2 regions of the Aminobacter sp. Y103A genome follow, and region 1 is predicted to be linked to the other one. Evidence: riboswitches for the same ligand, from Rfam matches in the RefSeq annotation. Region 1 holds a riboswitch; the other holds the start of a gene.
The links. Region 1 has a riboswitch for cobalamin ahead of Amn_RS04520 ((2Fe-2S) ferredoxin domain-containing protein). Riboswitches for the same ligand answer to the same signal wherever they lie in the genome.
Positions count from the first base shown of each region.

Region 2: another riboswitch for cobalamin. It lies ahead of bluB (5,6-dimethylbenzimidazole synthase); the one in region 1 lies ahead of Amn_RS04520 ((2Fe-2S) ferredoxin domain-containing protein).

Region 1 covers NZ_AP017986.1:923,261-930,620, reverse strand. The annotation lists tRNA gene Amn_RS04545 (tRNA-Thr) at 150-225, shown strand; gene Amn_RS04540 (polysaccharide pyruvyl transferase family protein) at 323-1,288, opposite strand; gene Amn_RS04535 (glycosyltransferase) at 1,309-2,064, opposite strand; gene Amn_RS04530 (cupin domain-containing protein) at 2,468-2,824, opposite strand; gene Amn_RS04525 (hypothetical protein) at 2,992-3,336, shown strand; cobalamin riboswitch at 4,231-4,423, shown strand; gene Amn_RS04520 ((2Fe-2S) ferredoxin domain-containing protein) at 4,539-5,318, shown strand; gene Amn_RS04515 (hypothetical protein) at 5,615-6,007, shown strand; gene Amn_RS04510 (acyl-CoA desaturase) at 6,680-7,360, shown strand, end outside.
Region 2 covers NZ_AP017986.1:4,458,048-4,465,407, forward strand. The annotation lists gene Amn_RS21880 (outer membrane beta-barrel protein) at 1-1,256, shown strand, start outside; gene bluB (5,6-dimethylbenzimidazole synthase) at 1,253-1,987, opposite strand; cobalamin riboswitch at 2,035-2,217, opposite strand; gene galU (UTP--glucose-1-phosphate uridylyltransferase GalU) at 2,281-3,168, opposite strand; gene Amn_RS21895 (lytic murein transglycosylase) at 3,416-4,633, shown strand; gene Amn_RS21900 (SGNH/GDSL hydrolase family protein) at 4,649-5,890, shown strand; one part of gene Amn_RS21905 (IS1182 family transposase) at 5,985-6,543, shown strand; one part of gene Amn_RS21905 (IS1182 family transposase) at 6,543-7,354, shown strand.

The sequences.
Region 1 (7,360 bases):
TGTTCCGGTGCCGAAAGGCGCGCTGAATATCCGGCAGGCAGCACGTTTGTCCCGCCTGTCGAAAGCCTCAGAAGGCGTCTTGCAATCACAGCGCTTTGAAGTTATCAGGCACACACCGTCGCGCGGCCGTCAGGCTGCGCTGCCTGGAAGCCGCTTTAGCTCAGTTGGTAGAGCACATCATTCGTAATGATGGGGTCGCGTGTTCGAGTCACGCAAGCGGCACCAGTTTCCCAGGAAAATCAGCTCCTTCCAGATGCCCACGCGGCACCGGAAATCTATGCCCATTTCGGGACTGTCCTTCGCTCCACGAGGTGCAGACGGATCAGTCCGCGATGACGTCGACGCTTGCCGCGAGAGCATCTTCGACAAGCGCACGGATCCTGGCCTGGGCTCCGACCAGCTGGGCCCGCCAATTGCCGGTGCGCAATTCGTCAAGCGCCGCCCGCACCGTTTCGGCAGACACCTTTTCTGCCTGGAACACAAATGGCCAACCGGTCCTGCCGACCACGGCTGAAACCTTAGCTCCACCGGGAACCTGATCGATCGCAATCACCGGCTTTCCTGCGGCGAGCGCCAACAGCGCCCCATGCATGCGGGTCGTCAGCACAATGTCGGATCGTGCGAACCCGGCATGGATCTTCCCAGCACCATTCTCAGGTGACAGCACCGTGTCGATCTCGATCGGGTTTAGCGCCGACCCGCGCACCACATCTTGGAACATCGCCTCTGCCTGAGGTGCCATCGCAACTCGCCTGGCGCCATACTCGCCTTGAGGGCCACGCAGGCAAACACCTGCGGTCTCGATCCGCCCCTTTCCAGTGGATTCAACGGTCTCCGAAACGGCGAGATCGAAATACGGTGGAGCGACGCCATCACGGCCAACAATGTGATGGAAGCGGCGATTCATCCTGGCGTGATTGGGAAGGACGCTGACGCCTGCCGCGATCTTGGTCGCATGCCTGTGGACAGACAAAAGGTCGTTCAGGTCGCGATTGTAGGTGATAGGACCACAGACGAACACGAGCTTTTTCGCAGGCTTGATCGCATAGAGATCATCAACCGGCAGATGACCCGGAATCTGCAGTTCCGGATGCGAAATGACGGCGTGCTCGACGCCGCGCAGACGCAGCCTCGATGACAGGTTGTCGACCGCCATCAGGTCGCCGATCGTCGGGCCGCCCCTGTAGCCGTAGCTTCCCCACCAGAACAGAAGCGTCGGCGGCGTGTCGACGGTGCGCGCAGCCAGATATACGCGACGAAAGGAGCTTAGCCGGCTCTTCAGCGACATCAGTGCAGTCTCGAAACGAGCTATTGCGTGACAACGGCGTCCAGAAGGCTGCCGCGTATGATTTCGCGGCCTGATATGACCGACGCGCTCAAATGGACGCCAAGCGTCCGATTGGTGGCTATATCGGGCCAGGACAGCCCGCGATCGAAGAGCAGGTTGGTGTTCTGGTAGCTGACCGGATAGAACACATCGATCGGCTTGGCCGAAGCTGCAATTTCGTGGCGCCGGGTGACGTTGGTCAACAGCTGCGGTCCAATGACACCCCAACGATGGCGGGATACCGGGACAGGCAGGCGCATGGCCTTGCGCAGGCGCAGTAACCGTCTCTTTGTGCTTCGATACCACCATGGAATGAAATGAGGATCGCTGGATGCCGCGATCAGCTCATTGAGCGCCGGATGCTGCGAAGGCAGCCCCAGCACGGCGCCATTGATCGCCTTGTCGGATTCCCAGCCGAAGAGGAATTCCTCCTGCTGGATCGGCCTCAGGCAATAGACGTCGCAATCCACGTATATGCCGAGGCCCGCCCGCAGGATGCGGTACCGATAGATATCCGACGCCAAAGCCAGGCTACCCGTCGTCTCATGTGCAACGATTTCCGATCGAGCCATCAACCGTTGGGCGTCGAAAAGTTCGACGCCTTCAGGCACGTCGTCCGGCCGGTCAAACACGTGCAGAACGACACGATGCCCATTTCGAAGAAACGACCTCAGACACCCCGCGTGGACCGGCCCCAATCTGTTGCCGATCCACAGCGAATTCACCACTGCCAACATAAATTACCACCCATACCTGCCCGGGGCCTAAATAAACCAGCTCGGGCAAAGGTCAACCTTCTGCAAGCACAGGTGGTAGCCCGCAATAGCCGCGGACAAGGTCGACGGTGATGTTGTGGTGGTCGCGCAGCGAGCGATCAGTCCTGGCCGCAAAGCTTGGAAAAATGCTCATTCTCGGCCGGGGAACGCAACATGCGCGATGCATCTCGCGTTGTTTGATCATTCAAAGCTGCACCAGCCTTTTCCCAAGGAAATTAAGCCAGCAAGGCATCACCGGTGCGCCTGGTTCCGCTCACTGTCGGAACCAGGTCGAATCAATCAGGCGTTCGTCCGCGTGCACGAGCCGGCCGGCAGCCTTCTTCGACAGCCGATGGAGATATCCCCGCCGGTTGCGCGGTGTTTCCTACGATCCCAGCGTAACGACGAAGTGCTTCGTCACCGGCTCGATGATCTTCCAGGTGCCCCTGAAATCCGCTTCCACGACGAACGCGTCGCCCGGCCCAACCTCGACGGGCGCGCCGCCATCCGGCGTGATGATGATGCGACCCGAGATCATGTGGACGAACTCGTAGTCGGTGTAGCTGGCGTGGTAGGTGCCTGGCGTGGCCTGCCACGTTCCCGACAGCACCTTGCCATCCCCGGTCGTATGCTGGACGGCCGTCTTCATCGTCGGCTTTCCGTCGACCACCACCCATCCCGGTAGGTCGTTGGAATCTGCACCTTCCGGCTGGCCAAATTTGAGGATTGTTTTGTTCGCCATGGCATTCTCCTCCCTTAAGACACCCCTGCATAGCCGACGCCCTCAAATCAGGCAACTTTGTTTCCTTATGATAAAGAGGCATATTCCTATGTTGGTGTTCTTCCGCCGCCCCTTGCGGAATCAGCCCTGTCTGTGTTGATGGACGGATGTTTAGCAAGGACTCATAGATGAAGGCCAAACTGCTCGCTGCGGTGACGATGCTCGCAGTTGCCGGCTGTGCATCCCAGCCCGCCGACTATGCCACCACACTCTCTGCCAAGGATCCCAAATGGCGGTCAGCGGACTGCACGAAAGCTCGAGCTGAGGCGGCGAACTACGCAGCGCAAGAGAAAGAAACCCTGAGCGTATCGGCAGGGCTGCTGCTTGGCCCATACGGGCTCGGCATCGCCATGGCCGGCAAGGAGCATCGCGCCAAGATGCGCAAGAAATTCGCCCGGGACATGCATCTGAAATGCTCGAGCAAGCCCCTTCCTGCCAGCCTGGCGAGCAGCGCGGACACCGCGAAGCGGTAACTTCGGTCCTCACTGCCAACGGCGCGCATGTGCGGCAAGCTCGTCGCGCGCCTGCTCCAACGCTTTCGGCGAAGCGTTCGCCCACGCGGTGAGCCGCCGCCGCGCACATCATCGACACCTCCGATCGTCGCCTGTGGCTGTCGCGATTGCATGCCGGGCCACATTGGTGGGGTGCCCACGAAAACAGGCCAAAGCTGCTCTGCAATCATTCTGGCGACCCGCCTGGTGGCCGTTCCCAGCGTCTTCACGTTGGCGGTAACTCACGACACTCGCCGGTGTCCTGGCAACGCACCGGTGGACGGCCGCTCAGATTGCCCTGAACGGGCTCGACGCCGCTTGCGATCCAGCCGCTCTACACGAGAAGTTGAACGACCGCGCCGTCCGCTCGCTGGCGCTGGTTGACCTTACGTTAGGAACCTCTAAACGACCTACAGGCTCACCTCGTCCTTACCCCCCCTTGGACCACCCGAGCTTAGCGCCCGCCCTGCCCCCCCAATCAATGGGCGGGCGCGTCCCCTCGCACATCCGATGTCGCGCAGACAAGCTTATCAGCCGCGGACGCCTTCACATCGCAACTGCGAGCTTCCCGCTTCATATCGACGCCGGTTGCCGATTTTCATGTCGATATGCCTCGGGCAGGCGCCGTTCGCCTTGTGCGGTTTGCACAGAGGCAGCCGGCCCTGGCATTCCTGGGCTTATTCCGCTTGGGGTGCATGTCCATCTCCGGTCTCTACCAATGCGCCCCGATGGCGCACGGTCATGATCGGAAGGGCTGCTTGGCAATCGTCGTCCATCGCCGGACTATGTCCAGCAACGCCAAGCGATCGCAAGGCAGCGCATTGCTGGCCTAGGTACGTGTCCATCGACAACCCTTGACTTGCGTCTGCCCGCATATAGCTTGCCGCGCGGTTATGGTTCTTCTGCTTTCGGGCGGAAGCTAAGAGGGAATTCGGTGCGAAACCGAAGCTGCCCCGCAACTGTAAGCGGTGAGCCGCATTGCCGATTGTGTCACTGGCCGACGGCCGGGAAGGCAGGCAATGAGCCGAGACCCGCGAGCCAGGAGACCTGCCTGACCGAGTGATGTTCCGTGGGCGGGGTGTACCACCGGAGCGCAGGTTCGTGCAGGCGGCGCTATCGGCCATCGCCTTCCACCAACATGCGTTGCGACAATCCCGACCGCAGTCAGGCCAGGGATCGATCGTTTGCACAATACAGAAGTTGAGACCGCGCAGTCCCAGGCCAGACGTGCCATCGTGCTCGTCGCCAAGTCGGCCTTTGCTGCCGCGCCCTACAGGCAGATGCAGCAGCTCTGTGATCTCGCCGCGGCGTTGCCCGGCGTCGATCACACCAGCTTCGGCTTCACCGAACAAGGCACGCCGTCGCTGCGCGAGGCGCTTGCGGCACTTCGCCAGCAGGATTTCTCCGATATCCTCATCCTGCCGCTTATGCTGCCGATCGAGCCCAGCTTCAATGCCTGGCTCACCAAGTCGCTGCGCCGGTGGCAGACCGAGGACGCGGCACCTTGGCCGACGGTGCGCATCGCGCGGGGCCTCGCCGAAAGCCCGCTGCTGGCTGCAATGATGGCCGACCTCGTCACCGGTGCCGACGCGACGCCGCCCATCCCGCCGCTCGACAGGCTGGCGCCAGAGGGCTCGCTCGTGCCGGCGCAGAAACGCCGCGTGCTGGTCTGCCAGGGCGGCCCGTGCAATGCCGCCGGCGCGGACCTGATCTGGGGCCACCTGCGCAACCAGCAGGACCGCCAGAAGCTGCGCGTGACCGGCGACGGCACGATGAGCGCCAAATCGACCTGCCTTGGCCCCTGTAACCTGGCACCGGTGCTGCAGGTCTTTCCCGAAGGCACCTATTACGGCGGGGTCACCGAGGCCGCCGTCGACCGCATAGTCACCGAACATCTGCTCGGCGGCGCGGTGGTCGACGACTTTGCCTACCACCCCACCGGCCGCAAGCAGGTGCTGCGGTGAAGGCCCATTGAAAACAAGGGGGATCGTGTCGTTCCGCCACCACCTGCTTTTTGCCCCTGCCTTTTATCGGCCTGGACAGCGACATGCTGTTCTGCCGTGAACCTGATCTGGCACTGGAAGTTGCTGCGGCCGCCCTTCGGCTCCGTCGACGTCAAGGGCATGCGCACATATGGCCGCGACGACCGATCCTCGGGACGGTTATTGGCAGGCGCCGTCCCGGACCTTGGGCGTTAACTACGACCTGGTGCCAATGATCGAGACCACCGTCGACAAGGCTGGGGTCAAAGCGAGCTACGATGGCGGCCTCGTCGTGGTTCGGCGAGAAGACCGTATCCTCGGCTACTCGGCTATTTCGAGCGTTCGGTGGCAGCAAAGCTCGCGCCCAATGTCAGCCATCGTGTCGAGGCGGGCCACGGCGCGTTTCCGCCCGGGGAAGCGAGCTGTGGGACAGTTCGCAGGCCTGCCTGTCGCTGGCCATACCGGGCAGCGGCCTGACGATGCGCACCTTGTCGGCACCGCACAACTTTCCGCACCACCTGTTCGACCCGATTCCGGCCGAACAGCAACGCTTGCCGTTGTCGATCGTCAACTATCACGACGTCTTTACCAGGCACGGCGCGCAATCCGCTGCTCAACGTAACGGCGGATGTTCCCGCCGATATCCGCCACTGGCTGGAAGCCAAGGCTGAAACGCGCAGCAGCGGCAGCGGCGCCTGGGGTCGTCGGGCACAGGTCCGATGGGCTGACACAGCCTGTTGCGATCCACGTCAATCCATCGATCTAATTGACCCAAGGGAAACATCAGCGACTATTGCGCAGGGCTAGATCAGTTCAGTGGGCGGTGGCAGTCATGGCAATTCAAGTATCCTATTCGCGGCGTGATGTCCGCGAAGAGTTGATGCGTCGGCGCGAGACTTACATCGCGGCGCAGAGATCTCTGTCACCGCCTTCGCCGCGGGGATATGGCAACATGGAATGCGTCCATTGTCATAATCGCTTCATCGGCGTCACCGCTGCCGCCTGGAAGTTCGGCCTCTGCGACGACTGCCTGCATCACGACTGATTGTCCAGCCGGCGCAGCTCCCTTTGCGGGAGTTCCAGCGCCTGGATCGACTGCTGTGGAACTTCCGTGTCCGCGGCGTCCCAGGCACATTCTTGGGCGATCTACCTTCCCCGATGATCCGGCCAAACCCGCATCCCCAATAGCAGTGGGTCGCCGCCGCGGCCCACCGTCCGCACTCATATTTCGGGGTAATTCCAAACGTGCCTTGACCCTGAATTAGAAACTGCGCAACCTCGCCCGAAACGGAGGAGGCGGCTCGATCGTGGGGAAGCGATCCGGGCCGCAAATGGGAGCATCTATGTCCGACCAGATCGCGGCGTCGTCCGCCACGCCCGCAATTGCGCGCCGACCGCTTCTGGCCCGCATCGACTGGCTCAATTTGAGCGGCCTCGCCTTCTATCATGTCGTCGCGCTCTACGCCTTGCTGCCCTGGTTCTTCAGCTCTACCGGCGTCGTCCTCTGCATCGCCGGCATCTATGTCTTCGGCACGCTCGGCATCAACCTCTGCTACCACAGGCTTCTCACCCATCGCGGCTTCACCTGCCCGAAATGGCTCGAGCACGGGCTTGCGATCATCGCCGTCTGCGCCTTCCAGGACACGCCGGCGCGCTGGGTTGCGGTGCACCGCCGCCACCATGAGCACGCCGACGAGGAGCCGGATCCGCACAGCCCGATCGTCACCTTCCTCTGGGCCCATGTCGGCTGGCTGCTGGTCAAGTCGCCCGACATGGAGCGCATGCAGATCTACGGGCGCTACGCCAAGGACATCGTCCGCGACCCGTTCTACCGCAAGCTCGACAAGCCGCATGTCTATCTCGGCATCATCATCGCGTCCTGGGCAGCTTTCTTCGGCGGCGGCGTCGCCGCGAGCCTGATCACCGGCGGCACGACTGACGAGGCGATCCAGTTCGGCCTCAGCCTGCTCGTCTGGGGCGTGTTCGCGCGCACCGTGATTACCTGGCACATCACCTGGTCGGTC
Region 2 (7,360 bases), 2.1 Mb from region 1:
ACGAAGAGCTGACCACCGGCACCGTGCGCCAGGGCACCGTCGATTCCGAAACGGAGATCGAGAACGGACCCGAAGCCGAGCGCCAGCGCGCCATCGAAGGCCGCAGGCCTCAGCCGGATGCGAACCCGTTCGAGCCGACTGGCATCCGTTTCGGCACCTTCGTTCTGAAGCCGAGCCTTGAACAGGGCGTCACCGCGACGTCGAATGCGGATTCCAGCTTTAACGGAAAGTCGGCCGTTCTGTCCGAGACGACTCTCAGGCTGAACGCCGCGTCCGATTGGGAGAGCCATTCGGCGACCATCGACGCCTATGGCAACTACCGAAAATCCATCTCCGGCCAGGAGGTCAAGGATCTCAGCGGCGGCATCGACGGGCGGCTGCAGCTCGATCTCGCCGACGACATGCGCGCATTGGCGCGGCTCGGCTACAGCATGCGCCCGGAATCGACGTCGTCGCCCGTGGTCATCTCCGGCACCGCCGAGCGGCCGACCCTGCACACGCTGAACGGCGCGCTGGGTGTCGAAAAGGCCGTCGGCAAGTTCCGCTTCGGAGTGACCGGCGAAGCTGTCGACGAAAGCTACAGCGACGCCGAACTGACCGACGGCACCACGCTCTCACAGAAGGACCGCGACTCCAGGCTCTATACCGGCAAGGTCCGCGTCGGCTACGAGGTCTCACCGGCGTTGACGCCCTTTGGCGAGGTCGAATTCGGCCGCCGGGTCTATGACCTGCGCTTCGACACCGCCGGTTTCGAGCGCTCGTCCAAGCGTACCGGCGCCCGCGCCGGCGTCGAGATCGACATGGGCGAAAAATTCGGCGGCGAGATTTCGGCCGGCTGGATTTCGGAGGATTTCGACGACGACCGGCTGAAGACGGTTTCCGCCGCGACGATTGCCGCTGATCTCAGATGGTCGCCGATGCGCGGCACGATCGTCGGCCTGACCGGCGAAACCCTGGTCGAAGGTTCGACCACTGCCGGCGACAGCGGTTCGGTGCTCTACAACGGCCGCCTCAGCGTCGAACGGCAGATCCGTTCCAACCTGACTGCATTCCTCGCCGGCGGCGTCGGCTACCGCGACTATGCCAGCTCGAACGACCACGAGCTGAGGCTCAGCGCCGAAGCGGGCCTGACCTGGTGGCTCAACCGCTACGCCGGCCTGACCGGCAAGCTGCGCCATGAGACCTTCGACAGCACCTTGCCGTTCCGCGACGCCAAGACCAACAGCGTCTTCGTCGGGTTGAAAATCCAGCGCTAACCTGCTTGGGGCAAACCGCCGATCGCGGCGGCTGCGGCCCTCAAGGCCGTCTCCCCCTGCCCCGCATAGACCTCGCTCATGATCAGCTCGGCAAGCGGCAGACGGCATCCCCAGCCATGGCGCTCGAGATCGGGCTTGTCGGCGAATTCGCTGACGTGGCCGACGCAGAGATAGGCCACCGGCACGACGTGATCGGGAATGCCTAGCAACTGCTTCAGCGCCTCGCGATCGAGGATGCTGACCCAGCCGACGCCTATGCCCTCGGCACGCGCGGCGAGCCAGAAATTCTGAACTGCGCAGACGGTGCTGAAGAGGTCCATCTCGGGATTGTGCCATCGCCCGAGCGGAGAGTTTGCCGAACGGCTGCGGTCGCAGGTGATGACCAGGTTGAGCGGGCTTTCGCAGATGCCTTCGAGCTTGAGCTTGCGGTACAGCTCCCGCCGCTCCTCGGCGATCTCAGGCAGTTCCTGCTGCCGCGCCGCAAAGAACAGGTCGCGGACCCGCTCGCGTCGTTCGCGATCTCTGATGACGATGAAGTTCCACGGCTGCATGAAGCCGACCGACGGCGCGTGATGGGCAGCCAGCAGCAGCCGCGCCAGCACATCGTCGTCGATCGGATCAGGCAGAAAATGGCTGCGAACGTCGCGGCGCGTGAAGATGGCGCGGTAAACGGCATCCTGTGCGGCGATATCGAAACAGCCTGAAGCGGCCTTCAACTGGTCAGCAAGCATCGCATATCCCCTGGCGAGCATGTCGGTTCCCTCCGCCTGACCATGCGGAGGTCGATGTCTGCCGGGCCGGTCTTCTGGCTCGAGTTCAACCCGTCTGCGGCGCCTTCCCGTTGGATGAACAGTGGCCTCTGCCGATACGGTCCCTCTTACAGCGTTGGGCACGCCACGGATTTGCACCGTGTTCCCGATTCTCCCGCATCGCTGCGGGCACCTGGCAGGGTATTTCTAGCGGCAGCAGCGGCCGAAAGCCATCGCACCGTGCGTCCAATCCTGACGCACAGGCGACATGTGGCTTATTTGCCCAGCTTGATCTCGCCGAGCAGCCCTTCGATGACGCCGGCCATGCTCCTGCTGAGATCGGAGCGCGACAAGGCAAAGGCAACGTTGGCTTCGACGAAACCTTCCGGCGAGCCGCAGTCGAAGGTGCGGCCGCGATAATGATAGCCGTAGAAGGACTGCATCTTCTCGAGCTTGAGCATGGCGTCGGTCAGCTGGATCTCGTCGCCAGCGCCACGCTCCTGGCTTGCCAGGATCTTGAAAATCTCCGGCTGCAGAATGTAGCGGCCATTGATGAACAGGTTCGAGGGTGCCGTGCCCTGCTTGGGCTTTTCCACCATGCCCTCGATCTCGAAGCCGGTGTGAACCGACTTGCCCTTGCCGACGATGCCGTATTTGTGCGCCTCGGCCGGGTCGCATTCCTGGACGGCGATGATGTTGTTGCCGGTTTCGGCATAGAGCTCGACCATCTCGCGCATGCAGCTCTTTTCCGACTGCATGATCATGTCGGGCAACAGCAGCGCGAAGGGCTCGTCGCCGACCAGCTCGCGCGCACACCACACTGCGTGGCCAAGGCCGAGCGGTACCTGCTGTCGCGTGAACGAGGTCTGGCCCGGGGCCGGCTGCAACCGCTGCAGGCGCTCCAGTTGCTCGGTCTTGCCGCGCTGGGCCAGCGTATCATAAAGTTCGAACTGGACGTCGAAATGGTCTTCGATGACCGCCTTGTTGCGGCCGGTGACAAAGATGAAATGTTCGATGCCCGCTTCGCGCGCCTCGTCGACCACGTACTGGATCACAGGGCGATCGACCACAGTCAGCATTTCCTTGGGGATAGACTTGGTGGCAGGCAGAAAACGCGTGCCAAGGCCCGCGACCGGAAAAACTGCCTTGCGAACTCTTTTCATTGCGTGGTCGTCCGATAGAGGGATGTATCGGACGCCAACTTTGCCACGCCCGAATTGATGAATACTGAATGCGTTCACATATTCAGCGACAGCGGGCAAGACCATTGATCACGCGATCTTGATTGTCCGAACAGCTAGGTGGACAATCCCTCAACCCGCTTTTCGTTCCCCAACGGGTCTATGGTAAACTGATTGATAACCGGCATCGGCGATGAATCGTGTTTCTGATCTCTCCAAGGAGGAAAGAATGCCCCTTCGCAAGACCGCCAAAGGCCTCCTGAGCGCCGCTGCCCTTTCGCTGGCATTGATGCTTCCGGCCGGCCCGGCGGCCGCCGAAGCCGGTTTCCAGCGCTGGGTGGCGAGCTTCCGCTCCGTCGCCGCAGACAACGGGATTTCCGGTTCGACCTATGACCGCGCCTTTCGTGGCGTGACCTCGGCCGACCCCGAAGTACTTGAAAAGGCCCGCTTTCAGCCCGAATTCACCGCGCCCGTCTGGGACTATTTCGACAATCGCGTCCATGACCAGTCAATTGCTGTCGGTCGCGAGATGGCGCGCAAGTGGAAACCTTGGCTCGACCGCATCGAGGCCAAGTATGGCGTCGACCGCTACATCCTGCTCGCCATCTGGTCGATGGAATCGAACTACGGCGAGATTCTCAAGAACGACAAGGTGATGCGCAATGTCGTGCGCTCGCTGGCGACGCTCGCCTATGGCGACCAGCGCCGGGCGAAGTTCGCCCGCACCCAGCTGATCGCGGCGCTGAAAATCCTGCAGCGCGGCGACATCGACGAAAGTCACCTCGTCGGCTCCTGGGCCGGCGCGATGGGCCACACCCAGTTCATCCCGACCAGCTACCAGGCCTACGCGGTCGATGCCGACGGCAATGGCAAGCGCGACATCTGGAACTCCGTGCCCGACGCGCTCGCCACCGCAGCCAACCTTCTGAAGAAGAACGGCTGGCAGGCCGGTAAGACCTGGGGTTACGAAGTGGTGCTGCCCGAGGGTCAGAAGTTCCCGACGGGATCGCTGACGCTCGACAAATGGGCATCGCTCGGCATCGAACGCGCCAACGGCAAGGCCTTCAAGCGCGGCTCCGACGTTGCCACCCTCAAGGTGCCGGACGGCCGCGGCGGACCGGCCTTCCTGATGACCAAGAATTTCTCGGTCATCAAGCGCTACAACAACGCCGACAAATACGCGCTCGCCGTCGGCCTTCTTGCCGACGAGATCGCCGGCTATGGTGGCCTGGTGCAGGACTGGAAGCGGCCGTTCACCAAGCTCAGCTTCGAGGAAAAGCAGGAGTTGCAGAAGCGCCTGTCGGCGCATGGCTATTACGACGGCAAGAGCGACGGCAAGATCGGCGAAGGTTCGCGCTCGGCCATCAAGGCATTTCAGGCACAGCTGGGCTTGACGCCGGACGGTCATCCGAGCATGGAAGTGCTGAAGTTCCTGCGGCGTAACTAGCAACCGGAGGCTGTATTGGCATTCACGCGTCGTCCGCGGTTTTCGCTGTTGCGCCTGACGACGCCACTGGTCGCGGTGGCGGTCGCCTTGACCGCCATTTCGTCGACAATGCCGACGCCGGCCGTGGCGCAGGAAGGCATTCTGCGCAAATGGTCCCTGCGCGACCTGTTCATGCCGCGCCGCGAACCGCGCGTCGATCCCTTCATCATTGACGAGCCACAGCCGCGCAAGAAGATCCGCAAGACGCCACGCAAGCCAAAGGCAACCGCCGGCAATGTCGGCAGAGCTGCCGATCCGGCCGTTCCGGTGGTCGAAAAGCTGGCTGACGCGCGTGTCGTGCTGGTCATCGGCGACTTCCTCGGCGGCGGCATTGCCGAGGGGCTGGGCACGGTCTTTGCCGAGAATGCCAAGATCAGGGTCATCGACAAGACCAACGGCTCGTCGGGCCTCGTCCGCGAGGACTATTACAACTGGCCCGAGAAAGCCAAGGCGCTGATCGAGCAGGAAAAGCCTGCCGCCGTCATCATCATGATGGGCTCTAACGACCGCCAGCAGATGCGGGTCGCCGACACCCGCGAGCCACCGATGAGCGCCGCCTGGACCAAGGAGTACACGGCGCGCGCGGACAAGCTGGCCAAGGCCATCGCCGACACCAAGGTGCCGTTCCTGTGGGTCGGCATGCCCGCCTTCAAGTCGTCGAAGATGAACACCGACATGCTCGCCTTCAACGACATCTACCGTGCTGCAACGGAAGCCGCAGGCAGCGAATTCGTCGATGTCTGGGACGGCTTCGTCGACGAGGCCGGCGCCTTCGTCACCAGCGGCCCCGACATCAACGGCCAGCCGGTGCGCCTGCGCGCCGACGACGGCATCAACGTCACCCGCGCCGGCAAACGCAAGCTCGCCTTCTTCGCCGAAAAGCCGCTGAACAAGCTGCTCGGCATCACGCCTCAAGGTACCGAAACCGTCGTGCCGGCAAGCCTGCCGCAGGCGACGCCCGGCGAACTCAATGTGCCTGTCAACATCGACCGGACGGTGCCGGTCTCGCTCTCCGATCCGGAACTCGACGGTGGCACGGAGCTTCTCGGCGGCCAGACGGCTGCCACGTCCGACCCGCGTTCTCCAGGCGAAAAGCTTGCCGTGCAAGGCATCGCCCCCGCAGCACCTGCCGGCCGCATCGACGACTTCTCCTGGCCGCCAAAGCCGCTGCCTGCAGCGCAAGGAACCGAAACGACGACCGCCATCATCAGGCGCTAAGGTTGTCGACCGGAAACGAAAAAGGCGCCTCGCGGCGCCTTCAGACTGCTGACAAACCCCTGGCGAGAGTTGGGGGGTTGTGATTCAGTGGGTGATGTTGAAGCGAGCCGGCCCTGAACAAACCGCACTTGAGATCGTCACGCTCGATCAACTGGTTCCAGTTGATCACCTTCTGCGCAAGATCGATGGTGTTATCGATTTCTCGTTCATCCACGATCTGACAGCGCCGCTTTACTGCGCCGACAATGGTCGCCCGCCACTTGATCCGACTTTGATGTTCAAGGCGCTGTTCATCGGCTACCTGTTCGGGGTGCGCTCGGAGCGGCAATTGGTGCGAGAGATCGAGGTCAATGTCGCCTACCGGTGGTTCCTGCGGCTGAAGCTGACGGACAAGGTGTTCGACGCCTCGACATTGTCGCAGAACCGACGCCGGCGTTACCAGGACGAGACGATCGCGCAGGCGATCTTCGACCGCATTGTCGAGCAGGCGATCGGGGCAGGCTTGGTCGACGGCACGGTGCTCTACACCGACAGCACGCACCTGAAGGCCAATGCCAACAAGGGCAAGTACGACCTTGCCATGGTCGCCAAGTCGCGTGCCGACTACTGGGGCGAGCTCGACCGGGCGATCGATGCCGAACGGGCGTTGCACGCCAGAAGGCGCTGAAGGAGCAGGAGCGGCAGCCTGCGGTGAAAGAGACGAAGGTCTCGCGCACCGATCCTGAGGCAGGCTATATGGTGCGCGAGGGCAAGCCGAAGGGCTTCTTTTATCTCGATCACCGCACGGTGGATGGCGGCTTCGGCATCATCACCGACACGTTTGCCACGCCGGCCAACGTGCATGACTCGATCGTCTATCTCGACCGGCTCGACCGCCAGGTGGAGCGTTTCGGCTTCGACGTCACGGCGGCGGGGCTGGATGCCGGCTATGCCACGCCAGGCATCGCCAAGGGCCTGGAGGACAGGAACATCCACGGTGTCGTCGGCTATCGCAACCCGCCCCGGCCAAAGCCTGGCAAGATGAGGAAGGGCGCTTTCGTCCATGAGCCGGACCTTGACGGCTATCGTTGCCCGCAGGGCCAGTTGCTCACTTACGCCACCACCGATCGCGGCGGTTATCGCCACTACAGGAGCGACCCGACGATCTGCCGCAACTGTCCGCTGCTGGCGTCTTGCACATCAAACGCCAAGGCCGAGCGCACCATCACGCGCCATGTCTGGCAGGATGTCCGCGAGCGGGTCGATGCCAACCGCTTAACCGCATGGGGCAAGGCGATCTATCGACGCCGCAAGGAGACGGTCGAGCGATCCTTCGCCGATGCCAAGCAGCTCTTCGGCCATCGCTATGCCCGCTTCCGAGGGCGAACACGCGTCGCCTGCCAGTGCCTGATCGCAGCCGCCGCCCAGAACATGAAAAAGATCGCAATCAGCCTCTGGCCAAAGCCAAAACCAAGCCTCGCATGAGGCCAA